DNA from 2 places in the Ruegeria sp. BF7 genome. Region 1 is predicted to be linked to the other one. Evidence: riboswitches for the same ligand, from Rfam matches in the RefSeq annotation. Region 1 holds a riboswitch; the other holds the start of a gene.
What was found. A riboswitch is a leader RNA that binds a small molecule or an ion and turns the genes downstream of it on or off. The one in region 1 is predicted to bind thiamine pyrophosphate.
Positions count from the first base shown of each region.

Region 1 (14,534 bases):
ATGTTCTTCAATTGCCACTGCTTGGTTTCGCGCGCGATTTTCAGCGAAACGTAACTGTCCAGCGGGTTGCGCGTCAGGATGATCTTGGCACAACGCGGGTCGGACAACGCAGGCTCTAATACACGGGGATCGTGCCCCTGAAAGAACCGAAACCCGTTGATCTCACCCGGTGCGGACCTGATCGCCTGGACCAGTTTCATCGGGTCGTCGTCCCGTTCCTCAAGCGTTACGTCCAGCAGGCTTTCGGATTTGAGGCGGCCGATGAAATGCGGGTTGAACGCTTCGCCATGGCAGGTAACCCCGTCCAGTGCGTTCAGGTTGAGTTCCAACAGGTTGGACCCGGTGCGCATCGCGGCAAGAACGATGAAATAGTCAAATTCCGACGTCATCACAGGCTATTGCACCAGATAGGGTTTTTTGAACGGCCGGGCGCGGGCGCCAAACACATCATCGGTGGGGAAGTCGCCCATCAGATAGGGGTGCATCCCCTGATTCTTGAGATTTTGAAGGAATTTCCCGAACCCCGAAAGATCCACCATCAACGGTGCTTTTGTCAGGTGGCTGGCGCGTGAGGTACCGATTTCCTCGATCACCGTCTGCAAGGGCTCCATCGGAGATTCCACAAACTCGGCCAGCGACCAGATACGCACCCGCGCCTTGGTCCAGACCGAGTTCAGAACCTCAAGCTGTTTGGTCTCGATTTGCTGCAGGCGGGCGGCTTCATTGCGGATGTCGGCAAAGTTCCTGTTTGACCGAAACAGCGGGATCGCCCAGGCCCCGGTGATGACCGAGATTTGCGCGTTCCTGTCCCGGGTCAGAAACCAGTTGATTTGCTGGGTATCCGCGGGACCGAACTGAAAGCACTGCCGCTCGCCTCGGGTGTTCCAGATCAGGTTTGAGACAAAGGCCGTGGGGTTATAGTCCCTCAGAACGGCGCAATCGCTGAGCGACCCGTTGATAATCGATTGACCTCCGGAAAACTCGGCACGTTCGGGGCCGAACAGATGCCCGTGCACGCGCGCACCCGTGGTTTCGGTCAGCCAGGGCTCGAACCCTTCGAACAGCTCTGTAAAGCCTTGGAACACCGAATAGGGGAAAGAGGTAAGTCCATTCTCGCTGCCGTGGCGCGGGAAGCGACTTTGCATATACAGCCCGTCGCGCCCACAGGTCCGACGCTCGACCGCTTTGGAAAACACACGGTCGATCTTGCCCGGGTTGGGCTCGGCCGGTCGCATGGCGCTGTTCTGATCGGTCAGGAAGGATTGATACAACCGATCTGCGTGCGGCCAGATTTTCCGCGCCACGAAGCAGTCTGAGCGGCGCAGCAGCTGCAGATGGTCGTCATAAAAGATATGCGGCCGACCCTGATAGTCGAATTTGGACAGGGTCAGCGACCGGCTTTCGATATGGGTGGAATAGAGCCGCGCCAGCGTCTGAAAATAGCTTTCATCCGGAATCCAGACACGCCGGAAATAGCGGTCATAAGTCTGTCGCCTGGGGTCCTGCAGAATGGCCGAGAGGGTCTGGCGAGTCAGGCACCACCACTGGCTGCCCATATGCGGCACCAACCCGTCGGGGATTTTTCGGCGTATGCCGAGCGCGCGCTGCAACTTCACATAGGCGTCGAACAGTTTGCGGTTCCTGCGCCAGGAAAACGGGAACCGCAGGGTGAATCGTTCCTGATCCAACCCGCCAATGGTCCAGCTGACATCGGCGGTGGTGGCGCTTTCGACGAAATCAACGCGGGGCCGGTCCGCGAGATAGTCGATCAGTTCTTCTACCGGCCGCAACGGCAGGCAGGCGCCTGATGACAGGTAGACATGATGCACGTCCGGAAAGGTGCTAAGCATCAGTTCCGCAGCGGATTGCGAGGCCGCAACGATGCCCCAACTACCCCATTCGCAGACATGACGGTCGGAAAACCGGATCAGCGGGTCGTTGGCGCATGAAGCGGTGAATTCGGCGTAGACCCGGGCGGGCACTTTGCGGTCCACGTGGATCACCACCGGGCAGCCTGAGGCTGTCCAATGGCGCGCCACCTGCTCGGCCCGGTGCAGCGCCGTGTGGACCAGCATGATGACGCCCAGACGGCTCATGCCCAGTTTCCTTTCGACATCAGGCCAAGGATCTCAAGCTGCCGCCAGTTGATGAGTTTCTCGGATTGCTCGCACCAGAAAACCGGCTTGTCCCCCAATCCCTCGGCATAAGCGCGGTACTCGCCCGACCGGCGGAAGTGCTGGCGGCGCTGCATCTCTTCCTGCGCCTTTTCACCCAAAGTGTTGATGAGCTTGGCATGCAGCAAGGCGCCGCTGGCCTTTTCGCCGCCCCATTCGTCATAGACCTGGTTCAGCCCGCGCGGCAGCAGCGAGTGTGTCGAACTGACATAGACATAGCGCCGGTCCCATTTGACCAAAGGGATCTTGTTCAGCGCCGGCGCCTTCAAGGGGGTGTCACGGAAAAACACCCGCGCGCGCGGGCCACCCTGAATCCACAGATTCCCGTAATCCGGGTTTTTGGTGATCATGTAATTGCCGGAATCGAACCAGCGGGCGATCTCAAACGGATCCTGCCCCTCACGATAGGGTTCCGCATCCACCGGCCCCCGCGGGTACATGTCGATCAGCATGGTGCCGAAACTGCGCACAGCGCAGCCATCCAGCCAATCGGTCAGGGCACCGATCGGGCGGGTGTCGCAGAACGGGTAGATGAAGAACTCATCCGGATCGACGGTCAGGACCCAGCGCCCATGCGCGTATTTGCGCAGCAGGTAATTAGACCAGTCCAGCCCGAACGAGGCTCGTTTGTAGCTGGCTTGCGCGTGCCAGACTGAGGTATCGGGCTGACTGACCAGATATTCGCGCGATCCGTCATCGCTGTCATTGTCGACGAACAGAAAATGGTCGATGCCCAGCTTGCGGTAATAATCCAAGAAATAGGGCAGGCGGATTTTTTCGTTTCGCAACACGCTCATCAACAACACGTCGTTGCTTCGGATGTTGGCGGTTTTGTCGGACACCGGCTTCAGCTGTCGCTGTTTCAGAACGCAGCGCGCAAGGCGGCGCTTGCGCCGCAATCTCATTCGGTATGAATCCAACAGGCTCACGCGTGCGCTCTGCCTTTTTTGTTCCGCGAGCTTGCCCGGGGGCTGGACGATCCAGAGTGGTGCCGGGCAATTGCCGATTTATGCCACCTTTGCATCTTTCATAGCAACGCATTTAAAATTGGTTAGTCACATATGCGGCATTTCAGCAAATATTCCCCATAAGGCCCAGTTTCTGCAGTTGGGCCCAGTCTTGAAAGCGGACCGATTGGGGCGTCCACATGTCGGGACGGTCGGCGATTGCATCATAATAGGCAGCAAACTGGTCGGGATCGTGGAAATGCTGACGCCGCGCTTTCTCGGATTTTGACTTGCCGACCACTTCAGGCAGGAATTTGGTGTGCAGCAACACCCCTGCAGGGGTGTTGCCCCCGGGTCCGTCATAGATCGCGTTCAGATACCGGGGCAGGGCCGAGTGGCACGAGTTCACAAAGGCATAGCGTCGCGACCACCGGACCAGAGGGATTTTGTTCAGCGTCGGCGAATGGCGGGGCCGGTCGGCAAAGAACATGCGTTCCCGCGCGCCGCCCTGTACCCACAGGTTGCCCAAAGGGCTTTGCCGCTGCGCCCGGTAGGGGCCGGGATCGAACCAGTTCAGAACCTCGGTCGGGTCGGTTTCAGGGTCAAAGCTTTGCGTACCCAGCGGACCCTTGGGATAAAGATCCAGCATCAGCGCGCCAATGGCGGCACGGCCTTGCCGGTCAAGCTCTGCGGTCAGGTCCTGCAGGGGTTTGCTGTCGTGCTGGGGATAGATCAGCAGCTCATCAGCATCCACCATCAAGGTCCAGTGACCATGCCCATAGCGCATTTGCAGCCATGTCAGCCAATCCAGCCCGTATCGCGCCTCGCGATAGCTGGTCGGGGTTTGCCACAGCGACGCATCCGGCTGATCACGCAGGAAATCGACCGAGCCGTCATCGCTGCCGTTATCCACGATCAGAAAATGATCTACCCCCAGCGCGCGATAGTGGCGGAAGAACCACGGCAGGCGGTTGAGTTCATTGCGCAGCGTGGTGAATGCCAGAACGGCACCGGGCCTGATCTGTGCAGTCTGATCGTTCAGGCTGGTCAGTTGATGGCGGCTGCGGAAGGATCGCCACAGCAGCCGCCGCCGTTTCAGACGCAACCGGTATATCTGCACCCATCCTATGGGCGGAAGAGTATCGGTTGCACGGTCGGTCATGGGCGGCTCATTTCGCGTAATTGCCGTTCTGATGCCAGCGCCAGGCATCGCCGATCATTGTCTCTAACGTTGATTTTTTCGGCGTCCAGCCCAGCTCTTGCCCGGCGCGGACCGAGCCCGAGACCAGTTTGGTGCAATCCCCGGCGCGGCGGGGGCCGATAGAATACGGCACCTCGCGATTGGTGACGGTTTTGGAATGGCCGATTACCTCCATCACCGAAAAGCCCGAGCCGGTTCCCAGGTTAAACACTCGGCTGCCTTTGCCCTGCTCCAGCCAATTGAGACCCAGCACATGCGCGTCGACCAGATCGCAGACGTGCACATAGTCGCGGATGCAGGTGCCGTCCGGCGTGTCGTAATCAGTGCCGAACACGGTCAGCCCGTCGCGCTTGCCGTCAATCGCGTCCAGCATCAGCGGCACCAGATGGGTTTCCGGGCGGTGGAATTCGCCCACCTCGCCGTCCGGATCGGCGCCGGCGACGTTGAAATAGCGGAAGATGACGTGATTCAGACCGTGTGCGGCCTGGAAATCGCGCAGGATATCCTCGATGGCGCGTTTCGATGCGCCATAGGCGTTCAGCGGTTCCTGCGGCGTGTCTTCGTCCAGCACCACATTGTCATGTTCGCCATAGGTGGCGCAGGTCGACGAGAAGACAAAGTTCAGGCAACCTGCGGCGACCGCAGCTTCTATCAGGGACAGCGAGCCGGTGACGTTGTTGGTCCAGTATTTGCCGGGTTCGGACATGGCTTCACCCACCTGGCTGAGGGCGGCAAAGTGCATCACGGCGGCAGGTTTGTACTTGGCAAAGACCTCATCCAGTCGGGCGCGATCCAGCAGGTCACCCTGTTCAAACGGGCCGAATTTTACTGCGTCCTGCCAGCCAGTGATCAGGTTGTCATAGGTCACTGGTGTATAGCCTGCCTGCGCCAGCGCCTTGCAGGCGTGCGATCCGATATATCCGGCACCGCCGGTTACAAGAATGTTGGTCATCTATTCTTCCAGGTTTATTAACTGTGCACAGCTACGCCGTCAGGCCTATGTCGATTGGGGGAATAACCTCACTCCAACCCCATGGCGGCCATCATTTCTTCCAGCTTGGGGACGTCCTGAGGGTTGTTCAGCTCCCAGAACTGGCGGCCTTTGGCCTCGACCTCGACGCACAGAACCTTGCGGCCGTTTTCCATGAAACGCAGCTGTTCCAGCCCTTCCAGTTGCTCCAGCGGACCAACGGGCCATGCGGGGTAGGCGGCCAGCGCATCGGGGCGATAGGCATAGACGCCGACATGGTGGAAAACCGGGGTTGCGTCGTCTCCGGCAAAGGTTTCGGCGGTATAGGGGACGACCTCTTTCGAGAAATACATCGCGCTGTTGTCGGCGGCGAACACCGCGGTGGTGCCGCCGACGCGCCCGTTCTTGCGGTCGTTCAGCAGGCTGTTCAGCGCGTTGCCGTCACAACGCAGAACCGGTGTCGCTACCCCGGCTTCGGGCGCGGCGCGCAATCCGGCGATCAGGTCTTCAACAAACCAGTGTGGGGTCAGCGGCGCATCGCCCTGCAGATTCACCACGATGTCGTAACCGGCACCAAGCTCAGTATGCGCTTCGGCGCAGCGTTCGGTGCCATTGCCGCAGGTTTCCGAAGTCATCACAACCTCGGCCCCGAAGCCTTCGGCCACCTCGCGGATGCGGTCGTCATCGGTGGCGACAACCACCTTGTCGACGCCCGAGACCGAACATGCCGCGCGCCAGGACCGTTCGATCAGGGTCATTGCATTGCCACTGGCGCCGGTCAGCGGGACCAGCGGTTTGCCCGGATACCGGGTCGAGGCGTAACGGGCGGGAATGGCGATCAGAACGGACATCAGGCCTCCTTCAGCTCAACGCCCGGAGCGTAAGCGATAAAGAACGGGTTTGCATATTCGTCTTTGCCATAGGTCAGCGGTGTGTGGTCATCAAAGCGCACAACCTTACCGCCGGCGCCCGCCAGAACGGCGTGACCTGCGGCGGTATCCCACTCCATCGTGCGACCTACACGGGGATACAGATCGGCCTCACCCGTTGCCACCAGACAGAATTTCAGCGACGAGCCCGCGCTCTTGCTGTCCTGTACCTGGTATTTGTTGATGTAATCCTCGGTCGCCTGATCCCGGTGCGATTTCGACGCCACGATCAACAGCGCCGAATTGTCTGGTTTAGAGACTGATATCGGCAAAGCATCCCCGGCTTGCGCTTTGTCCAGCGCGCCGGTTTCTTCGACCGATTGACCATTGGCCTGCGTATAGAACATGCGCTCTTTCGCAGGCGCATAAACCACGCCGCGGGTTGGAACGCCGTTTTCCACCAGCGCGATGTTCACCGTGAAATCGCCGCGGCGGTTGATGAATTCCTTGGTGCCGTCCAGCGGATCGACGATCAGGAACGTGTCACCCTTTTTCGAATGTGAAGCGGCCTGTTCCTCGGTCACCAGCAGGATGTCGGGGAAGGCGTCGCGCAGACCGGCCGAGATCAACGCATCGGCGGCCTCGTCCGCTTCGGTCACAGGGCTGGCGTCGGATTTGACTTTGACGTCGAAATCATCCGAATTGTAAATCTCCATGATCTTGTCGCCCGCTTCCAGGGCCAGACGTCGAATGACGGGGATGAGGGCGTCGTAGGTCACAAAAATGCTCCGTTCCTGCGATTTGTTGATCGAATATCCTGACGGCCTTATGATGTGCCGGTTACGGATCGGCAAGAAATTCGTGGCAGATTACAGGCGAAAAAACGGGAAAGACGCTTCGGGTGTATTATTTCAAGCGAAACCAGACATTACTGGGCGGCGCGTTCACAACCGCCGAGCTTATTTTCCATGCCGTTGTGCGCAGTGTGCGATCACAACACAGCAACGCGGTGCTGGCCATCCTGGTCAATATTCTGCAAGTCCTGGCCCTGGTCGCGGTGATTTACGTGATCATGTCCTTCATGGGCCCGCGTATTGCCAGAATCCGGGGCGAGTTCGTTTTGTATCTGCTGTCCGGCGTTTTCTTGTTTGTGACGCATATCAGATCTGTCAGTTCGGTGGCGGGGGTCAGCACCGGGGGTAACCCGATGATGCTGCACTCGCCGATGAACATGATGGTCATGTTGCTGGCGACCGCGTTCGGCACGCTCTATACGCAGATGGTCACAATCATCATCATACTGTTCCTTTACAGTGTCACTGTGTCGCCAATTGAGATTCAGGACCCAGGCGGTGCTTTTGGGATGTTGATACTGGCCTGGTTCACCGGATGTTCCGTCGGTGTGGTATTCATGGCCCTGAAACCATGGTTGCCAACCGTTTCCACGATTCTAAGCAACATCTACCGCCGTCTGAACATGATCTTTTCGGGGAAAATGTTTCTGGCAAATGCGTTGGGTGGCGCCACGCTGGCCATGTTTGCGTGGAACCCACTGTTTCACATCATCGACCAGTGCCGAGGGTTCGTGTTCCGCAACTACTTTCCCCGCAACACCAGTTGGGAATATGCGCTTTGGGTTGGGCTGGCCTTGCTGCTGATCGGGCTTTTGGGGATCTTTTTCTCGCGTCAGCATGTATCCCAGAGCTGGAGCGCGCGCCGCTAGCCTGCCACGCGCAGGGTCAGATTGATCCGACCACCCTTGGGCAGCAGTTTCGAAGACCCGAACCGGATACGGTCAATCCCGTGATATGTCAGCCGGGCCGGGCCGCCCATGATCACCACGTCGCCGGAGTTCAGCCAGATCGACTCGGTCTTGCCGCCGCGCGTCTGGTTGCCGATGCGAAACAGCGCGTCATCCCCCAATGAGATCGACAGCACCGGCCAGGAAAAATCGACCTCGTCCTTGTCCTGATGCAGCCCCATCCGGGCACCTTCACCGTAATAGTTGATAAGACAGCAATCGGGGTCGCGGTCAGGGCTGGCCAATTGGTGCCAGATATCAAGGATGGGATCGGGGATCGCGGGCCAGTCCGCCCCTTTGGGGTGCTGTTCTTGGTATCTGTATCCGGCCCTGTCGGTCACCCAGCCCAGCGACCCGGCCGAAGTCATGCGCACCGACATCTCTTTGCCCGAAGGCGTCACTGGCCGAAACAGGGGGGCCGATTTCAGAATCGGGCGCAGTACCTCGATCAACTGCACTTGGGCTGCGCTGTCCAGATAGCCTTTCCTGATTTCAAAACCGCGCAAAAGTAGTCGCGCCATTCAAGATTCCCCAATCCTAACCAAAACCTTGCCAAAAAGGCTGCAGATTCCCGAAAACCTGCCTTTTACACCGCTTGCAGGGCTCGTTTCACGCCCTTATATACGCCGGGACGCGCGATGGTGTAGGACCGTTCGTGCAAATCAGATCGGGGCCGGGTGCCATAACGGGTTCGGACCTCGGACATCGCCTTGAAGAGAAAGGGATTGAACATATGGGAAAAGTAATCGGAATTGACCTCGGGACCACCAACTCGTGTGTGGCCATCATGGACGGCTCGCAGCCCAAGGTCATCGAAAACGCAGAAGGGGCGCGGACCACGCCCTCGATCGTCGCCTTCACCGAAGATGAGCGACTGGTCGGTCAGCCTGCAAAGCGTCAGGCGGTCACCAACCCCGACAACACGATCTTTGGCGTCAAGCGTCTGATCGGTCGTCGTGTGGATGATGCAGAAGTCGAAAAAGACAAGAAAATGGTGCCGTATGCCATCGTCGATGGCGGCAATGGCGACGCGTGGGTGGAAGCTCGCGGTGAAAAGTACTCCCCAAGCCAGATCTCGGCCTTCACTCTGGGTAAGATGAAGGAAACTGCCGAGAGCTATCTGGGTGAGGAAGTCACGCAGGCGGTCATCACCGTTCCGGCCTATTTCAACGACGCACAGCGTCAGGCCACCAAGGACGCCGGTAAAATCGCCGGTCTGGAAGTGCTGCGGATCATCAACGAGCCGACTGCTGCCGCGCTGGCCTATGGTCTGGACAAGCAGGAAACCCAAACCATCGCGGTCTATGACCTTGGTGGCGGTACCTTCGACGTGACTATTCTGGAAATCGACGATGGCCTGTTCGAGGTCAAGTCGACCAACGGTGACACCTTCCTGGGTGGTGAAGACTTTGACATGCGCATCGTCAACTACCTGGCGGACGAGTTCAAAAAGGAACACGGTGTCGATCTGTCTGCCGACAAGATGGCCCTGCAGCGTCTGAAAGAGGCCGCTGAAAAAGCCAAGATCGAGCTGTCCTCGACCTCGCAGACCGAAATCAACCAGCCGTTCATCTCGATGGGCTCGAACGGTCAGCCGCTGCACATGGTCATGAAACTGACCCGTGCCAAGCTGGAATCGCTGGTCTCGGACCTGATCAAGAAGTCGATGAAGCCTTGTGCCGCTGCTCTGAAAGACGCCGGTCTGTCGGCTGCCGACGTGGACGAAGTTGTTCTGGTCGGTGGCATGACCCGGATGCCGAAAGTGATCGAAGAGGTCACCAAGTTCTTCGGGAAAGAGCCGCACAAAGGTGTGAACCCGGACGAAGTGGTTGCCATGGGTGCCGCCATTCAGGCCGGTGTTCTGCAGGGTGACGTCAAAGACGTGGTTCTGCTGGACGTGACCCCGCTGTCGTTGGGTATCGAGACGCTGGGTGGCGTGTTCACCCGTTTGATCGACCGCAACACCACGATCCCGACGAAAAAGTCTCAGGTCTTCTCGACCGCCGAGGACAACCAGAACGCCGTAACCATCCGCGTGTTCCAGGGTGAGCGTGAAATGGCTGCGGACAACAAGATCCTCGGTCAGTTCAACCTCGAAGACATCCCGCCCGCACCGCGTGGCATGCCTCAGATCGAGGTGACTTTTGACATCGACGCCAACGGTATTGTCTCGGTTTCGGCCAAGGACAAAGGCACCGGCAAAGAGCAGAAGATCACCATCCAGGCATCGGGCGGTCTGTCCGACGAGGACATCGAAAAGATGGTCAAGGACGCCGAAGAGAACGCGGAAGCTGACAAGGAACGCCGCGAGCTGGTCGATGCCAAGAACCAGGCGGAAAGCCTCATCCATTCGACCGAGAAGTCGATGGAAGAGCATGCCGACAAGGTCGACCCGACCACCATCGAAGCCATCGAGCTGGCGATTGCCGCACTGAAGGACGAGCTGGAAACCGAAAATGCTGACAAGATCAAGTCCGGTATCCAGAACGTGACCGAAGCTGCGATGAAGCTTGGCGAGGCCATCTACAAGGCGCAGTCCGAAGAGGCCGACGACGAACCTGCAGCGGCAGATGCTGCTCCGGCTGGTGATGACGACATCGTCGACGCCGAGTTCGAAGATCTGGACGGCGATAAGCGTAACTAACGGGTAACCGGGCCAATTCGGGCCGGTCCGGTTGCCGGGCCGGCCCGATTACGTTGAGGCAGAAGGAAACACTGATGTCAAAACGCGACTACTACGATGTGCTCGGCGTGTCCAAGGGCGCATCGGCGGACGAGATCAAGAAGGGCTTTCGCAAGAAGGCCAAAGAATTGCATCCCGATCGCAACAAGGACAACCCGGATGCTGAATCGCAGTTCAAAGAAGCCAACGAGGCCTATGACGTTCTGCGCGATGCCGACAAAAAGGCCGCCTATGACCGATTTGGTCATGCCGCCTTTGAAAACGGCATGGGCGGTGGCGGCGGTCGTCCCGGCGGCGGCTTCGGTCAAGGCGATTTCTCCAGCGCGTTCTCTGATGTGTTCGACGATCTGTTCGGCGATTTCATGGGTGGCCAACGCGGTGGCGCTGGTGGCGGACGTCGGGCCGCACGCGGGTCCGACCTGCGCTATAACCTGCGGGTGTCACTGGAAGAGGCGTTCTCGGGCCTGCAGAAAACCATCAGCGTGCCCGCAGCCGTTGCCTGTTCGGCCTGTGACGGTTCGGGTGCTGAAGGTGGTGTGGAACCAGTCACTTGTCCAACTTGCTCGGGCATGGGCAAGGTTCGTGCGCAACAGGGTTTCTTTACTGTTGAACGCACATGTCCGACATGTTCCGGATTGGGCCAGATCATCAAGAATCCCTGCAAGTCCTGTAGCGGAGCAGGTCGCGTCGAAAAAGAACGCGCGCTGTCCGTCAATATCCCCGCCGGTGTCGAAACCGGTACCCGAATCCGCCTGGCAGGCGAGGGTGAGGCCGGGATGCGCGGTGGTCCTCCGGGTGATCTGTATATCTTTGTCGAAGTGTCCGATCACAAACTGTTCGAACGCGACAGCGTGAACCTGTATTGCCGCGTGCCGGTCAGCATGGCCAAGGCCGCGCTGGGCGGATCGATCGAAGTGCCGACCATTGACGGTGGCCGTGGTCGCGTGCAGATTCCGGCCGGTAGCCAATCGGGCCGTCAGATGCGCTTGCGCGGCAAGGGTATGCCTGCCCTGCGCGGCGGCGGTGTTGGTGACATGTTCATCGAACTGGCTGTGGAAACTCCGGTCAACCTGACCGCTCGCCAGAAAGAACTTCTGCGCGAGTTCGACGATCTGGGTGAGGATAACCACCCGGAATCGAATAGCTTTTTCTCTTCCGTCAAGTCCTTTTGGGACGGGATGAAAGGCTGAGTCTGCATCCAGTAATTGTAATAAATGAGCCGGTCCAATGGGCCGGCTTTTTTTCACCCCATAAGTCCAGTTTGCCTGTCAACTGCGCCAAAATTGGCCCTTGATTCCCCTGCCAACCCCTGAGATTGTCCGCCCAACCGTTGGGGTGCCCTGATCAAAGGGCTGAGAGGCGTGAATGCGCTAACCCATCGAACCTGATCCGGGCAATACCGGCGTAGGGAACGGTCTCACAGTGCTAAGACGTTTTCCATGCCCCGTTGCCCATTTTGAATTGGAGCAACGATATGGCGCATATTGCCCTGACAATTGCGGGCTCGGACAGTGGTGGCGGGGCCGGGATACAGGCAGACCTCAAGGCGATGTCCGCCTTGGGCGTGTACGGCGCCAGCGTGATTACGGCAGTGACGGCGCAGAATACCCAAGCGGTGACGGCAGTGCATGGGATACCGCTGGATGTGGTGTCCGCCCAGATCGAGGCGGTTCTGACCGATCTGGACGTCGGCGCGATCAAGATCGGGATGCTGGCGACGCCAGAGATTATACAAACGGTTGCGGAATCCATTGCCGGGTTTGATGGCCCCGTCGTGCTGGACCCGGTGATGATTGCGAAATCCGGCGATGCGTTGTTGGCGCGGGACGCGGTGCAGACTTTGCGCGATCTTCTTCTGCCGTGCGCTACCGTACTGACCCCGAACCTGCCCGAAGCCGCCTGTTTACTGGGTGGTGCCGAGGCCGACTCTCCCGATCAGATGATCGCGCAAGGGCTTGCCTTGTGTGGGTTGGGCGCGGGTTCGGTGCTGATGAAAGGGGGACATGGCCACGGGAAAATCTGCTATGACTTGCTGGTTGATACCTCCGGTCGGGTGGCCGAGTTCACCGCCCCTCGGAGGGAAACGCGCAATACACATGGCACCGGGTGCACTTTGTCGTCGTCGATTGCGGCTGGGTTGGCTCGGGGCTTCGGCCTGACCGAGGCCGTCGCGCAGGCGCACGAGTACCTGCAAGGGGCCATTGCCCGGGCGGACGGTCTGATGATCGGACAGGGGCACGGGCCGGTGCATCACTTCCACCGGGTATGGTCCGCGTGACGGTCTGGTCGGTCATAGGATCCGGCGTGGCTGGTTTGGCCGTGGCCAGCGAGCTTGTTTCGCGCGGCGTCAAGGTTCAGGTCTTCGATCCCGCTGGCCCGCCGGGTCCGCATGGGTGTTCCTGGTGGGCGGGTGGCATGCTGGCCCCGTGGTGTGAGTATGAAAACGCCGAGGAGCCGGTGTTGCGGTTGGGTCAGGCTGCGCTGGGCTGGTGGGCGAAGCGAACGCCGGTGGACCGGCGGGGCACGTTGGTCGTGGCCCGCCCGCGCGACCTGCCCGATCTGCGCCGGTTTGCCCGCCGGACCGAAGGCTACAGGGACGTCGAGCAGCCCAAAATCGCCAAGTTAGAGCCTGATCTGAACGGATTCAGCAAGGGTCTCCATTTCACGAATGAAGCGCATCTAAACCCACGCCAGGCCTTGCGGGACCTTCATAAGCATTTGCTGGAACACGGGGTTGAATTCCACCGCAAACTCGCTCCATCGCGGCTTGAAAACGCAATCGACTGTCGGGGTTTGCACGCCCGCGAAGTGCTGCATGATCTGCGGGGCGTGAAGGGTGAGATGCTGGTGATCCGCTGCCCGGACGTGACCCTGACGCGGCCCGTGCGTCTGCTGCATCCAAGGATGCCGCTTTACATCGTACCCCGTGGCGACGGTATTTACATGCTGGGCGCGACGATGATCGAAAGCGAGGACAGCAGCCGCATCACCGCGCGCTCGATGCTGGAACTGCTCAGCGCGGCTTATGCGCTGAACCCCGCCTTTGGTGAGGCCGAAGTGCTCGAGATCGGGGTCGATCTGCGCCCGGCCTTTCCTGACAACTTGCCGCGTATCCGGCGGCTGGGGCGCACGATTTATGCCAACGGACTATACCGCCACGGCTATTTGTTGGCCCCGGCGCTGGCGCAGGGCGTGGCGGATCTGGCGCTGGATAACAAACATTCGGAGATGGTCGATGAAGATCGAGCTTAATGGTGAATCGCGCGAGGTGCGCGCCGAAACCCTCTCGGACCTGCTGGTCGAATGCGGGTTCTCGGGCCGGGTGGCGACGGCCGTCAACGAGGATTTTGTGCCCTCGGGTCTGCGCATTTCCTACAAACTGGCTGATGGCGACCGGGTCGAGGTTGTTGCGCCGATGCAGGGGGGGTGAAAATGAAGAGCTTCTACGGCACCCAACTGCCCAACCCTCTGATGCTGGGTACGGCGCAATATCCCAGCCCCGCGATCCTGGAACAGGCGTTTCGGGACAGTGGTGCCGGGGTTGCCACTGTGTCGCTGCGGCGCGAAGCCGGGGCCGGGCAAACCTTTTGGCAGATGATCCGCGATCTGGGCGTGCTGGTCCTGCCGAACACCGCCGGATGCCACACCGTCAAAGAGGCCGTGACCACCGCCCATATGGCGCGGGAAGTGTTTGACACCAGGTGGATCAAGCTGGAACTGATCGGTCACACCGACAGCCTCCAGCCGGATGTATTTCAACTGGTCGAGGCCGCACGCGTCCTGACCGGGGACGGGTTTCAGGTTTTCCCCTACACCACTGACGACCTGATTGTGGGAGAACGTCTGCTGGCGGCGGGTTGCGAGGTTCTGATGCCCTGGGGCGCGCCCA
Region 1 covers NZ_JBQFTM010000003.1:311,447-325,980, reverse strand. The annotation lists gene ACR0IK_RS10155 (nodulation protein NodH) at 1-389, opposite strand, end outside; gene ACR0IK_RS10150 (DUF5927 domain-containing protein) at 396-2,096, opposite strand; gene ACR0IK_RS10145 (glycosyltransferase family 2 protein) at 2,093-3,079, opposite strand; gene ACR0IK_RS10140 (glycosyltransferase family 2 protein) at 3,246-4,283, opposite strand; gene galE (UDP-glucose 4-epimerase GalE) at 4,291-5,274, opposite strand; gene ACR0IK_RS10130 (3-deoxy-manno-octulosonate cytidylyltransferase) at 5,343-6,143, opposite strand; gene cysQ (3'(2'),5'-bisphosphate nucleotidase CysQ) at 6,143-6,940, opposite strand; gene ACR0IK_RS10120 (ABC transporter permease) at 7,063-7,884, shown strand; gene ACR0IK_RS10115 (alpha-ketoglutarate-dependent dioxygenase AlkB family protein) at 7,881-8,483, opposite strand; gene dnaK (molecular chaperone DnaK) at 8,696-10,606, shown strand; gene dnaJ (molecular chaperone DnaJ) at 10,681-11,835, shown strand; TPP riboswitch at 11,967-12,073, shown strand; gene thiD (bifunctional hydroxymethylpyrimidine kinase/phosphomethylpyrimidine kinase) at 12,120-12,923, shown strand; gene ACR0IK_RS10095 (FAD-dependent oxidoreductase) at 12,920-13,897, shown strand; gene thiS (sulfur carrier protein ThiS) at 13,881-14,075, shown strand; gene ACR0IK_RS10085 (thiazole synthase) at 14,078-14,534, shown strand, end outside.

Region 2 (14,534 bases), on a different contig from region 1:
CGCCATGACCGCATTCACCAGCGCCGTCACCGGCAGCGCTAGTGCGGTTGGGTTGGCCACCGGACGGATCAGGATGAACAGGCCAGTTCCGATCACCAAGGGCGACGCCGCCAGCCCCAGAATACCGCTGAGTTCGACGATCCCATACCGCCCGGTCGCAACGGCCATGGCCATGGGCAAGGCCAGCATCAACAGGACGGCCGTACTGGCCGCCGCCACCAGAACCGAGATCAGCGCGGCGCGGAACACCAGCGAAGGCATCTCGAACAGCCCCGAGATCCCCGAAATGACCACTGCCGCCAAGGGCAGCAGCAGAAACGCCGCCGCCGCCAGTATCCAAAACGTGTCAAGCACCGGCGCGCCGCCGTCCCAGCGGCGGATGGCCCGGTCCAGACCTGCCCCAAACCCATCTCCGCGCGAGAACTTCAAGGCGGCCAGTGCAGCCGCTGCGGTCAGGGCCAGTTGCAAGGCGGACAACAACGCCGCCCGGCCAAGGTCAAAATCATAGGTAAAGGACTGATAGATCGCGAGTTCAATCGTCGTCGCCCGTGGCCCTCCGCCCAAGGTCAGGGCGACGGCAAAACTGGTCAGACAGATGGCGAAGATCACGGCCAGTACACCCGGCAGGATGCGCCTGAGCATTGGCAGTTCGATCAGACGAAACATCGCCATCCCGTCACAGCCCAGTTGCGCGGCCAAACGAAAGCGTTCGGCCGGGATTTCCTGCCAGGCCTGCAGGATTAGCCGCGTGGCCAGCGGTAAATTAAAAAATACATGTGCCAGCACAACGCCGTGCAACCCGTAGATCCGCATCGGCGGCAAACCAAAGAATCCCAATACCTCCGAAATCCAGCCCGCGCGGCCAAAGACCTGCAACAGCCCGAGGATCGCCACAATGACCGGCAGAATGAACGGCGCCCCGAGCAAAGCAATCAGAAAGCGTCGTCCCGGAAATCGCCGCCGGGCCAGTGCCCGCGCAACAGGAACCGCTAGCGCTGCACTGAACAGGGCCGACAAAACCGCCTGCACAAGCGTGAACCGCAAGGCGGCCCAATCCGCCGGGCCGAATCCACCTGCCGCTTCGGCCCGCAGGGCTACGGCGGCGAGTGTCCCCAAAATCAGCGCGGCAACCATAGCCGCCGCGCCAACACCCGGCCAGGGGCTTACTGGCTGAGCGCGCTCAGCCATTCCGCAAGCGCCTGATCCCGCACAACGGCGGCCTCATCCGGAGAAAACAGCAGGGATTTTTCCGGCTGAATCAGCGTCTCGAACCCTTCGGGCAGACCAACTGCCGGGGTCACCGCCGGATACATCCAGTTGGTGGTCGGGATGATCTGCTGGAACGCATCTGAGACCATGAAGTTCAGAAACTGATCCGCCAGTTCCGGCTGATCGGACCCGGCCAGCTTGGCCGCAACCTCGACCTGCATATAGTGCCCTTCGTCGAAAGCGGCCGCCGCTTTGCTGGCGTCTTCCTCGGCGATCAGGTGATAGGCGGGCGAGGTGGTGTAGCTGAGGACCATGTCGGCCTCACCTTCCAGAAACAGGCCATAGGCCTCGGACCAGCCTTTGGTCACGGTAACGATGTTGTCGGCAAGACCGGCCCAGACATCTGGCGCCTCATCGCCATAAGCCGCCTGCACCCACAACAGCAGTCCCAGACCGGGGGTCGAGGATCGCGGGTCCTGAATGATGATCTTGGTGTTACCCTCGGCCAGTTCACGGAAGTTCGCAGGAGCCGCAGCATCCGCGTTATGGACAAAAGCGAAATAGCCCCAATCATAGGGCGCGAACACGTCATCCGTCCATTCGATCGGCAGCGTGTATTCGGCACTGACTGCGCTTGGGGCAAACAGGCCAGTTTCCTTGGCCGCGGTGATCAGATTGGTGTCCAGCCCCAACACCACGTCGGCGTCCGAGTTCTCGCCCTCCAACCGGATACGCGATAACAACGCCGCACCGTCCTCGACGCCGACAAGGTTCAGCTCGCAGTCACAGACCGCCTCAAACGCCTCTTTCACCTGCGGGCCGGGGCCCCAGTCCGAAACAAAGCTGTCATAGGTGTACACGGTCAGCTGAGGTTTATCGGCTGCCATAGCCGTGGTTGCGCTCAGGATTCCCGCAGCAATCATCAGATGTTTCATGTCATCCTCCATTGCGGCGAGAGGGCAAGGATGGATGAAACCGTTACCTTTCCCTCCGCCGGTTCTAGCCGGTTCAGGTTCAACGGGTTCGCCTATGGCATCTCAGCGTGGCAGGCCACGCACCCCGAGGTGAGGCTCTGACTAGGCGGGAACCGACCAAAAGACAACCCGTTTCGCATGCTGTCCGTTGGTCGGCTTCACCTTATTCCGCCGCGATGACCTGATCGGACGGGGCGCTGATCGGGGTCCAGTTCAGGTCTCCGGTATAACGCCAGGCCAGCTTGCCCTGGTCGTCCATGGCGATCAGATGCAGCCAGCCGTTGTCGAACAGCGCCTGCACCTGCGGGTGCCGATCAAGAATGCCCGACATCGCCTCGGGCGGTGCTTCGACGACAACCGACAGGCGAAGCGGTTCATGTTGATAGCTTTCGCCGTCATGGATCGACTGCCACGGTAAGCCCGGACGGGGCGCGCCGTTGTTGCCTTCAAGCACACCGATACCACCGACTACATTGTGCAGCAGCTTGTTGCCGCCGCCGAACAGGGCGGGCGCCACGGTCGAGCCGTAATATTGCAGGCTGATCCAGCTGACGACCACCACCGGGGCGGTCATGATCAGTTCCAGCACGCCAAAGCCGTCATCCTTGCGCCAATCGTAATTGTGCAGGAAGGCTTGCCCTTCCAGGTTCGCCCCGTCCGTGCGATGACGCGGGGCTATGATGAAGGCACGGCATCCGGCCAGGCCCCATTCGGGGCGGGTTTCAGCCCAGTCCTGCGCGCGGCGCTGAATATCCGTGGCGTTGTCGGCGCGCGGCAGACGTACCGCGCGTTCGGCCCGGGCAAGCTGTCCGGCCACATCCAGCCAGGTTTTCACCTGCGCCAGATCACCGGCCCGGTCGCCGGGCGGCAAATCCTGTTCATACAGGCTGACCCGATCTGTTGTGGTCGAGTGCATTGCTGCGACAAACAGGGTGTCGGCGGGGATGTCGATCCCCTGCCCAACCAACCCCGAACGGACCTGCGCATCGTTCAGCAGCCCGGCCAACAGCCGCGCGTTCACGTCGCCCGAATGACCTCCGCACGCGCCACAATGCAGCGCGCTTTCATGCGGGTTGTTGGTCACCTCGGCCCCGTGCCCGACCATTAGAACGATCCTGGCGAAACTGTCGGTCAGAGACATCGCCGTCAGCACCGCCTTGGCCATGCCAACGCGAGTGTCCAGATCGATTTTCGGGTCCAATTGAGGTGTCGGGTCAACCTTGGACTTTCCGGCAACCCCCAATGCGTCGCGCATCAGCTTTCCGGCATACAAGGGCCCGGTCGCCTCGACAAAAGCAAACGAGGATACAGCGGCCAGCTTGAACCGGCCCCAGGCCCGCTTGGCCCGGGCCGAGTAACGGCGGGCCAGATCCGCACCCGCCGGTTCCTTGGCCTGAGAGCACACGGATGGCTGTAACAACACCGGGCCATGGACCTCGGTGACATCCGACCCCGCTGCCTTGTGCGCACTGGCAAGGCCAAAGAACCCCGCAAACCCAAGCGTTTCGATCCCGGGATCCTGCGCCTCAAACGCGCGGCGGAACACCTCGGACCGGACGTCGATGCAGAACGCGGCCTGCACCTGCGCCCGACCATCGGCTTTGCGCGCGGTGCCCGAAAGCAGCCTTTCTCCCAATGCGCGTTGTTGTGCCCGTTCGGCGGCCTCCTGCAGAGCAGCATCGATCACAAATTCGGCGGTTGGCGTCACCGGTGCCGCATGCGCGGCCACAATCTCTGCCCATCGCTCGGCGATCTGATCTTCGTAAAGCACGAACAGCGCCTCATCGAAGACCATCCGCACGGCCAACAGCTCGGTCACGGTATTGTTCTGTTCACCTTTCAGCTCAGCTTCCCACTGCAGGTAGCGCGCGTATTGCGCCCATCCGCCCAGGGTCGTCAGCCACCGATGATAGGCGGTAGCGGCTGCCTCGGTGCTGAGCCCTAGCCGTTCGGACGACCGGCCAACTGCCCGCCAATGCGATCGGTTGGTACCCGCAACAAAGGCGCCAAACCCGGTCAGACCCTGAATTTCCGGCGTCAGGTCGCGAGAGGCAAACTCGCGCCAGACGCTGAAAGCGCCTCCGGTCCGGGCCTGTTGCCACAAAGCCTGCCCTTGATCGAAATGGCTGGCCGCCCAGATGCCGATGCGGTCCTCAATCAGGGCAGGCCAGTCCGTACCGGAAACCTCGGCCGCCAGTTCAGCCACAGTGGGCAAAGCTTCGGTATGCGGTGCCTCCGTTTTCAGCGAAACCATGACATCCTCAAGGCTTGGGACGTTGAACGGTCCCTCAATTGAAGAAAGCGCATCCAGAATGTCCGCCTCGGTCATCTCACCCGTACGCAACTTTGCAGCCCAATGTGTCCGATCAGGTGTGATCCGTGTGCCCGCAACCCGCGCCAGTCGCGCCGAGGTCACGGCCAGCGGCTCGTCGCTTTGGCCGAGAAACGGGTTCACCGCGACATTCGAAGATAAAGGGAACAAGGGCGGGATCGCATAAGCGGCGGATTTGGCTTCGGCCACCAGTTCCAGAAGTGGTGCGGTATACGCTTCGAGCTTTGCAAACATCGGTTCAGTTCCTTTCAGGCTGCGGACCGTCTGGACCAACCGTCCAGCAACTTGTCGAAAATCGCGTTGGCATAAAGACCGTTTGACAGGTGAACCCGCAGGCCCGCCGCTGCCGGGTGCGCCGCCCACAGCGGGAAAGTCGCCTGCGCCACCGCAACGAACCCAAAACTCAGCAAGGCCAGCACGATCAGCGCCCATTCCAGCGGTCCCGGCGCGGGGGTGGCGGGCAAGGCTCCGGCGGTCACATGCTGCGCAATGATCTGCAGCACGAAGTAACTGACCGAGGTCACCAGCGCATAGACCGCCGTGCGCTGTGTCAGCTGACGCGGCGCGGCATCGGCAAAGCCCTGCGCCAGCAGGTAAGCCACGCCGAAGATCAGGATGACGCCAAGAGTAATGGCCTGAACCGACTTGCCGTCAAAGCCCAGCACCGTCCCGACCAAAGCATAGATCACGATCGCTGTCCCGAAGGCCCGTAGCACGTTGCTGGCACTGGGCACCGCAATGGGACCGGGGCGGTGAATGGCGGTAACGTTTTTTACCGCCTCACCCGAGCTGAGGAACGCATGCGCTTTGTACAGCGAATGCGCCACGATATGCAGCAGCGCCAGCGGGAACAGCGCAAGCCCACACTGCATAACCATGAATGCCATCTGGGCAATCGTGGACCAGGCCAGCGAGGTTTTTACCGCAGGTTGGGTCAGCATCACCAACCCACCAAACAGCGCGGTGAACCCGCCCAACATCACCAGCAGGGCCATCACTCCGGGCGCCGCCAGCATGACATCGGCGAAGCGGATCAACAGGAATCCACCCGCATTTATCACACCCGCATGCAGCAGGGCCGAAACCGGCGTCGGGGCCTCCATCACCTCGGTCAGCCAGCCATGCACTGGGAACTGGGCCGAGGCCAGAACTGCCGCGACTGCGATCATCAGGGCCGCCGTCGTGGTCAGCCAGTTGGACTGAACCGTCGTCAGGATCGTGTGGATATCGGTGGTTCCGGTTGCCGCGATCAGCTGAACCACGGCTGAGGCCAGGGCGCATTCACTCAGCCGTGACACAATTGCCTTCTTGCGTGCGGCGCGTTGTGCAGTTGCGCGATCCGGGTAGAACAGCAGTAGCTTGTGCAGAACCAGACTGGTCGTGGTCCACGCAACCAACAACTGGATCAGGTTGCCCGACATAACCAACATCAGGACCGAGGCCAGCACCAAGGCCATCCATTGGGTGAATTTGCCCTGTCTGGCCTCGCCATCCATATAGGTCACAGAATAGCGCAGGACGATCCAGCCAATGAAGCTGACCAGCACCAGCATCACCGCGCTAACCGCATCCAGCCTGACTGACAACCCAACGCCGAAGGCTCCGATCAAGGCCGACGTGCCGGGGCCGTAGATCACCAATAAAAAGGAAGCGGCGGAGGCGATCACGAAGGCGGCAAAGGCCGCGGCTTCGGCCAGTTTCGGCACTCGGCCCGGGCGCAGTCCCGGATGACGCCCTGCATAGATTGCAGCAGCGATCAGGATCAGCGGGTTGAGGAGTGGGAGATAGAGATACAACATGGTGACGTGTCCCTGGGTTATCCGTTTGGGACAATCAGTTAGGACAGATTCTGTGTCATTAAAAATTCATTGTTCTTCTTATTTCGTTCTATTAAATAGAACGTTATGCCACTGAACTATCATCACCTGAGGTATTTCTGGGCCGTGGCCCATGACGGGAACCTTACCCGTACGGCACAACGGCTGAACCTGTCGCAATCCGCCTTGTCGGTGCAAATCAAGCAACTAGAGGAACGGTTGGGCCACGATCTTTTCGAGCGTCGCGGTCGTCAATTGTACCTCACCGAGGCCGGACGCATCGCCCTGGACCATGCGGATGCGATTTTCTCGACAGGACAAGAACTTGTCGCCACTCTGACCGAGACGGTGCAGACCCGCAAAGCCTTGCGCGTGGGGGCCTTGGCGACCCTGTCGCGCAACTTTCAGATCGGATTTCTACGCCCCATCCTGTCGCGGCCGGATGTCGAGGTGATCCTGCGGTCCGGTAGCCCGGCCGAGTTGATGGAGGGGCTTGAGACGCTGAACCTCGATCTGGTTCTGATGAATCGCCTGCCACCGGATGACAGCCTAACCCCGTTTGAGACTCACCAGATCGCCGAACAGCCGGTCAGCATCATCGGCACGCCCGACCGGCTGGACCCCAAAACGCCGATCAAAGAGCTGTTGAAAACGCAACCTTTCATCTTGCCCACCACCGACAACAGCGTGCGCACAGCGTTTGATGCCATGGCCAGCCGCCTGTCAGAACGCCCGCAAGTCGCGGCCGAGGTCGATGACATGGCGATGGTGCGACTTTTGGCGCGCGAGGATATCGGGCTGGCCCTTGTCGCGCCCATCGTCGTTACGGACGAACTGAATTCAGGGCGGCTGGTCGAAGCGCAGGAACATCCGCGCATCAAAGAAGCCTTCTACGCCATCACGCTGCGCCGCCGTTTTCCCAATCCGTTGGTTCAGGACCTGCTGTCACACGATCCTGACCCCATGCTTTTGCCCTGACCCCCACGAGCGGAAGAAATCGTACTCTTACGTATAGTGACAGGCAACAAAATGCTCCGGTAAAACCGCGCGCAATTCGGGTGCTTCGGCGCTGCATCTACCCTTGACAACCGGGCAGCGCGTGTGGAACCGGCACCCGGACGGAGCGGCCAGCGTGTTGAGAGTTTCGCCCCGAAGCCGGATCGGATCAAACCCCGCATCCGGGACGGCGGTGCAGATCGCGCACTGCAGAACTTGGATATAGGGGGTGTTTCGGCGCAAAGAACAACGTTTCGGTTGGGGCGCATTCGGCGAATTTCCCGGCATAGAGCACCGTGACCCGGTGCGACATCCTCACCACGACGAACAGATCGTAGGTGACGTACAGGGACGGAACACCTATCTCGGCCAGAATCGACACATCCAACGCTGAAACGCCTTCGTCGCAGAGCAGATGTTCCAGAATTAGCCTGCAGCGCGCCGCAATCTCGCGCACACGGGCATCCATCTGTTTTCCTTGATCGTGCTTGCGGCCGCCAGCGGCTCGGTATTGATATCGCGCACGGTCATGCGCTGGTTCAGCGAGGAATACGTATCCTGAAACACCAGTCTCATCTTGGACGGACCTTGCGCAGCTCGGACTCGGACGCATACGGCAGATCGATGTCACCTTTTTTCTTGCGGGTCTAGATCGGGACGTGGGCGGGCAGGTCCTTGACCTCGATCAGCGTATCGCTTTTGGGGATCATGTCGCGCTCTGATCTTTGTCACCGTGCCGTCGGCAGAGCACAGTGAAGCCCGGCATCGAGGTAGGTTCAACAAGTTCCTTCGCGTCTCAAATGCCGGAAGTTGCCCGTGCGCATATGACTGGGAACGGGAAGTCGGTCAACCGGCTCATGGGGCCGGGAGTATCACCCTGCACCGGTTTAAGCCGGTTATGCAAATGCTCGATGCTGTGGGTCGCGTCAACACCGCCGGGATGTACAGCCACGGGGTCTGTTCGATGGGCCGCACCGATTGTGCCTGCTGCAGAAGAACTCCCCTCAATACCAAGGGTGGACTCAAGCCGAGCCAGACGAAGAACAGCGCTTTGGCAGAGAACTAGGCGACGGCTGGACGCTTCCCGCGCTCGCACTGCGATCATCGATGAAGACTTCACAACCCACCTGTTGAGAGTGGCGAGGTCCACTTGAACGCCACGTTCGGCCATAATCTCTTCTAAACTCCGATACGACAAAATGTGCCGCAATTAGAAGTACACAGCATACAAAACTGCATCCTTGGGAAAATGGCCGCCGTTCAATGAGACCATGCTGAAACCTGTGAAAGAAACATATGCTGAGAACAAAAGTCGGAACCTGCGTGATCGCCAATCTAGACGAAAAAGCTTGCGACACACGCTGCAGGTCACACAGCCCGGCAATTAATGATACATCCCAAAAACGACTGCTCAACAAACCATTTATTTTGCGCAAGTTATTAGGCAGGCAACCAGCATTTAAGCGCACCGTGACAACAAAGCCCCTCAAAAAGGTTCACTTTTACGATACCGCCCCCCGCCACAACATGGGCGTTTCTGTCGGCTTAGCCGCCTGCTCGAGAATCTTGGTGATCAGACCATGGTTCGGGGATTTTCCGCAAACCGGATCCGAGGCCGACGCGTCCCCGGAGATGGCCAGCGCCTGGCAGCGGCAACCACCGAAATCGATTTCCTTTCGGTCACAACTCTGACACGGCTGGGGCAGCCAGTCAGTGCCGCGATAGGCATTGAACGCCGGGCTATCGAACCAGATTTCCGCAAGCTTTTTATCCTGTACAGATTCGAATGCTAGATGCGGAATACTCTCGGCCGCGTGGCACGGAAGAACTGTCCCGTTTGGCGTCACGTTCAGCCCAGTCGATCCCCAACCGCCCATGCAGGATTTGGGGAAATCCGCATAATAGTCAGGCGGCACGAAGTCGAAGGCCAACGTCCCGCGCAGCCGGTTTTCAGCCTCGGCCACGATACGTTTGGCCTCTATTGTCTGCTCACGCGTTGGCAACAGGTGATTGCGGTTCTTCGTGGCCCAGCCGTGAAACTGCACGCAGGCCACTTCAAGCCGGCGCGCGCCCATCTCGACCGCCAATTCGATGGTGCGTTCCAGATCGTCCAGATTATGCCGGTGCATCACCGCATTCAGCGTCAGAGGAATTCCCCGGTCTCTGATTTCGGCCGCCACCTTCATCTTGCGATCAAATCCGCCCCGATACCCGCCAACCCAATCCGCCAGCTCCGCATTGGTACCCTGCAGTGAAAGCTGGATGTGATCCATCCCCGCCGCTTCTAACACATCCAGCCGTCGCGGGGTCAGACCAATCCCACTGGTGATCAGATTGGTATACAGCCCGGCATCATGTGCCCCCTGCATCAATTCCACGATATCCGTGCGCGATGCAGGCTCACCGCCCGACAAATGCAACTGCAGAACACCGAGCTCTGCCGCCTGCCGAAAAACATCGACCCATGTTTCAGTGTCCAGTTCGCTGTCACGACCCAGCAAATCGGAAGGGTTCGAACAGTAAGGGCAGGCCAGCGGACAGCGGTGCGTCAGTTCCGCCAGCATGGCGATGGGTGAAGGTACACTCATAAGTGGACCCCCAGAAACATCCGGGCGCGCAACCCGATCATGAACCGCTGCACATCCTTGGAAATCTGCTCTTCGGGGGCGTCGTAAGTTGTTGCGAGGTCAGCAATGATTGCGCCAAACTCGGCGTAGCCATCCACCCGGGACAAAATAGCTTCGCCAATCTTGTCCAGAGCTATGGCCTTTTCAGGCGCCAGCAGAACCTTGCCGCCCCGCAGCCGGTCCTCCACCATTCGAACACCACGCGGCAGATAAGGGCGATCCGTATCGGTTAACGCCAGGCTCATGCCATGCCTTCTCCGGGCTGCCAGGCACCGGGCGGAATGCGGCCCGGTTCCACATATGCTCCCCACAACGCATCCAGCTGCGCCCACAGCACATTGGTCTTGAAGATCAGCGCCTCGCAGGCCGCATCCTCCTTTACCGGCGTATCGGCGTGCTCCAGAACCCAGGCCAATCCGAATTTCACGTCCTTTGGGGCCTCGGTCAGACGTTTTTTGAAATACGACATGCTTTCGGCATTGGCGAAATCATAGTGCTGCAACATACCCTCAATGCGGCGTTCGTGGATCTTGGGCGCGAACAATTCAGTGAGCGACGAAGCCACCGCCTCGAGCAAAGGTTTATCTCGTACATAGCGGATATAAGCGTCCACAGCGAATTGCGTGGCTGGCAGAACCCCCCGTCCGCTTGCAACATAATCAGGGTCCAGCCCTACCGCCTCGGCCAGCTTCAACCAGCGGCGAATTCCTCCGCCACCGTCCACATTACCGTCGTGATCCTCGATCCGGCTGCGCCATTCCCGCCGCATCTGCGGATCGCTGCACCGGGACAGGAAAGCGGCATCCTTCATCGGTATCGCTGCCTGATAGGCCCAGCGGTTGATGACCCAGGCCCGCACCTGGTCCGGATTACATTGCCCTCCGTGCAGCATGTGGTGAAACGGGTGCTTGTCGTGATAGCGTTCGGCCCCGATCGCACGCAGCCGCTCTTCCAGTGTTCCGACGTTGCGGCTGTGTGCGTTCATGTCACTATCTCCATCCCATCAGCAGCGACGCGCCAGCCCTGAGCGTGAACAAATGCGCGTTCCGGGCCGTCCGGCTGCCAGACCGGGTTTGTGTTGTTGATGTGTATAAAAGTCTTGTCTGCCTTCAGCCCGGCCAGTCGGGCAATCGAACCTTCCGGTCCGCCGATCGAGATATGCCCCATTCGTTTTCCGGATTTCACGCCGGTTCCCGACCGGATCATCTCGTTGTCGTCCCACAGCGTGCCGTCAAAGAACAAATGGTTCGCATCCGACAAGGTTTCCAGAAGATCCACGGTCACATCCGCGCATCCGGGAACGTAATAGGCCACGGTCTGCCCGTCGCTCAGGCGAACCCCCACAGTCTGTTCCCCGACCATATCGGTCTGAACCGTCTCGCCTTCCATGAACAGCGGCACCTTGCCCGGCACCGGGAACACCCGGGCCTGCAATCCCGGCAGAACCTCAAAGCCGTGGCCGATCTTAATCCGTTCCCGCGAAACCTTTTCCGCGTTCACCGCGTCAAACACACAGTTGTCCTCCAGAACCTTGTGGATCTCGGAAGTCGCATAGATTGTGAACGGCGTCTGCTCGCGCAGGGAAAGCAATCCGGCGATATGGTCAATATCGCCATTTGTCAGCAAAACTGATGCAATAGGTGAACCCCGCAAGCCGCGCGGATGCATCGAGGGGCAGGCCATCATCTGGGCGCGAATATCGGGGGATGCATTCAGCACCGCCCAATCGCGTCCACCCAGAGAAACGGCCAGCGATGACTGGCTCGCCGGGGCGATCTTGCCGCTACGAGCATCCTGACAATTGGAACAACCACAGTTCCACTGTGGCAGTCCGCCACCAGCCGCCGCGCCAAGAACCAGAAACCGCATGGCCGTTACCCGTTCAGACGCGGTTCAAAACAGATCACGTTCGTATTCGCGACCTTCGTCCTCGGACGGCGCGTACATGTTGATTTCCATGCCGCAGTTCACTTCTTTTAGTTTGGGTGCTGTCCAGGCCATCTTACTTCCTCCGCTGGCGGGTTAGAGTGCCTTAAACCTACCAACGAGCCCCAATCTTGCGTATTGGCCTTTGGTCGTAGACCGGGTCTGCGACCAATGTCCAATAGGGTGCGCGCACCTCCGCTGCGTAGGGTCGTTACATGCGCGTTATTTTGTTCACACTGCTGTTCTGCCTTTCGGCGCGCCTTGTTCCGGCCGCGCCGCTGGACCGGGCGACGCTTTCCGAGCTTATCATGCCACCGTTCTCCCTCGGTGACCCCATCGGTGAAAACGGTGTCTATCAGTTGCTGAACTCGGGGGGGGCCAAGGCAGGATATGTTTTTGAAACCGAACCGCTTGCCCCCCTGCCCGGCTTTTCGGGATCGGCGATCAACGCGCTGGTTGTCCTCGATTTAGAGGGAATATTCCTGGACGTACGCCTGATCGAACACAATGAGCCGATCTTTGTGTCAGGCTTGGGCGAAGCTCCGTTTCACAGATTTTTCGAACAATATCCCGGGTTATCCATTTCCTCATCCATCGTCGTCGGAACCCCCTATGGCAGCGGTGGGACCGGTTCGTCGCTGGTCTATCTGGATGGCGTCATCAAAGCCACAGCCTCGGTTCGTATCGCCCATGAATCGGTTATGGCCGCTGCCCTCGCCGTCGCACGGGAGAAGATGGAAGGGATTTCGACCATTCCACCCGCACATCCCGATCCGGAGTATTCCGAAGCCCTGACATGGGAAGATCTCGTGTCGCAGGGCATCGCAACCCATACAGTCATTTCCAATGCTCAGGTCAACGACGCCTTTGACGACACCATTTGGGAGGATGACGATCCCGAGGCCCAAACTGACCCGGACGCGCCTTACCTCGATCTCTGGATCGTGGATCTCGGTCCACCCTCCATCGCCCGCACGGTCTTGTCCGATGGCGGGTTTCGCGAGTTGCAGGACTTTCTCGCAATCTCACCGAATGACGAACCGATTCTGGTGATTGAAACCGCTCGTCACGGATTGGTCAGCCCGGATTTCGTGCGCAACACCGCGCCGGACTGGCTGTCTGCGGAACAAGACGGATTGCCGGTTGCGCTGCGCGACAGCGATCTATTTGTCGAACTGTCGGACAACTTGCCTGGCGAGTTGCATGACGGGGCTATGATGATCCTGCGAACGGACCGGCGCCTCGGGTTTGATCCTTCCCGGAAATGGACCCTGAACGTCGCCGCCACCCGCCAGCACGGCATGTTCCAGCCTGAAACCGGCTCTATCAATCTGCCGGTCACCCACGCAACCGACGAGCGGTTTTTCTCGCGCGCAAAAGCAACAAAGGCGACCCCCCCCTGGTTGGATGCTCTGCGCGCGCGGCAGGCCGACATGATCATTCTGACCCTGTTCCTGACCGGCCTGACCGCGCTGCTGTTATTTGCCCAGAATCCACTGGCACAAAGCCGCACCCTCACCCCGACTCGACTGGTGATTCTTGCTTTTGTGACAGTGTTTGTCGGCTGGTGGGGCCAGGGCCAGCTGTCAGTTGTCACGGTGCTGGCGGTTGTTCGTGCCACGTTTGAAGGCGGCAGTTTCGCCTTTTTGACCTATGATCCATTTTCGCTGCTGATCTGGGGGGCCACTTTTCTCGGGTTCGTTCTTTGGGGTCGCGGTTATTTCTGCGGCTGGCTCTGCCCTTTTGGCGCGTTGCAGGAATTCGCCCATAACCTCGGACGCACTCTGAGCCTGCCCCGGCTTGAGCTTTCGCCCGCGTGGGACTCACGATTCAAGCTTTTAAAGTACGCGGTGCTGGCGGGTCTTTTCATCACTCTGTTCACAGCGCCTGACCAATTGGACAAAGCCGCTGAGGTCGAACCTTTCAAGACTGCCATCACCACGTACTTCATCCGCGACTGGGGCTATGCCACCTATGCTGCGATCTGGCTGATCCTGGGGATGGTGCTGTTCAAGGGGTTTTGCCGTTATGTATGCCCGCTGGGTGCGGTGATGGCCATTGGCGGCTTGATCCGGGGGCGCGACTGGATCAAACGGAGAAGGGAATGCGGGTCACCTTGCCAACTGTGCAGGGCGAAATGCGCCTATGGCGCGATCCGTCAATCCGGCGCAATCCGATATTCCGAGTGTTTCGGCTGCCTTGATTGCGTCGCCATCCACAACGATCAAAACCGATGCGTACCTTTGATAATCGCTTCGCGGCGCGCCACCAAACGGATGGAGGCAGCCGAATGAGCCCGTTATCCCGCCGCCGGTTCCTGACCATTTCCGCCGCCGCGCTGGCAACGCCCGCCATCGCAACCCCGCTGCGCTGGCAGGGCCACGCCATGGGAGCACGGGTTTCAGTGGTACTGCATGCTCCGGAAGATCAGGCAAAACCCGCCCTTGATCAGCTGAGGCAGTTACTGCCGCGCCTGGAGCGTCTGTTCAGCCTTTATGACAGCAACTCCGATCTGTCCCGCCTGAACCGAAGCGGCAACCTGGACGCACCCCATCCGGATTTCGTCGCGCTTCTGGAACAGGTCGGTCAGGTTCACAGCGCAACAAGCGGGCTATTCGATCCGACCGTACAACCGCTTTGGCTGGCGCTTGCA
Region 2 covers NZ_JBQFTM010000023.1:2,267-16,800, forward strand. The annotation lists gene ACR0IK_RS22830 (thiamine/thiamine pyrophosphate ABC transporter permease ThiP) at 1-1,188, opposite strand, end outside; gene thiB (thiamine ABC transporter substrate binding subunit) at 1,164-2,144, opposite strand; TPP riboswitch at 2,177-2,281, opposite strand; gene ACR0IK_RS22840 (YbcC family protein) at 2,347-4,749, opposite strand; gene ACR0IK_RS22845 (proton-conducting transporter transmembrane domain-containing protein) at 4,764-6,314, opposite strand; gene ACR0IK_RS22850 (LysR family transcriptional regulator) at 6,420-7,310, shown strand; gene ACR0IK_RS22855 (oligopeptide/dipeptide ABC transporter ATP-binding protein) at 7,338-7,616, opposite strand; gene ACR0IK_RS22860 (hypothetical protein) at 7,498-7,797, opposite strand; gene ACR0IK_RS22865 (hypothetical protein) at 7,755-7,904, opposite strand; partial or broken gene ACR0IK_RS22870 (IS6 family transposase) at 8,413-8,601, opposite strand; gene pqqE (pyrroloquinoline quinone biosynthesis protein PqqE) at 8,831-9,916, opposite strand; gene pqqD (pyrroloquinoline quinone biosynthesis peptide chaperone PqqD) at 9,913-10,200, opposite strand; gene pqqC (pyrroloquinoline-quinone synthase PqqC) at 10,197-10,940, opposite strand; gene pqqB (pyrroloquinoline quinone biosynthesis protein PqqB) at 10,937-11,824, opposite strand; gene pqqA (pyrroloquinoline quinone precursor peptide PqqA) at 11,849-11,956, opposite strand; gene ACR0IK_RS22900 (4Fe-4S binding protein) at 12,097-14,175, shown strand; gene ACR0IK_RS22905 (FAD:protein FMN transferase) at 14,172-14,534, shown strand, end outside.
Region 2: linked by a shared signal. The riboswitch ahead of thiB (thiamine ABC transporter substrate binding subunit) and the one ahead of thiD (bifunctional hydroxymethylpyrimidine kinase/phosphomethylpyrimidine kinase) in region 1 are both predicted to bind thiamine pyrophosphate.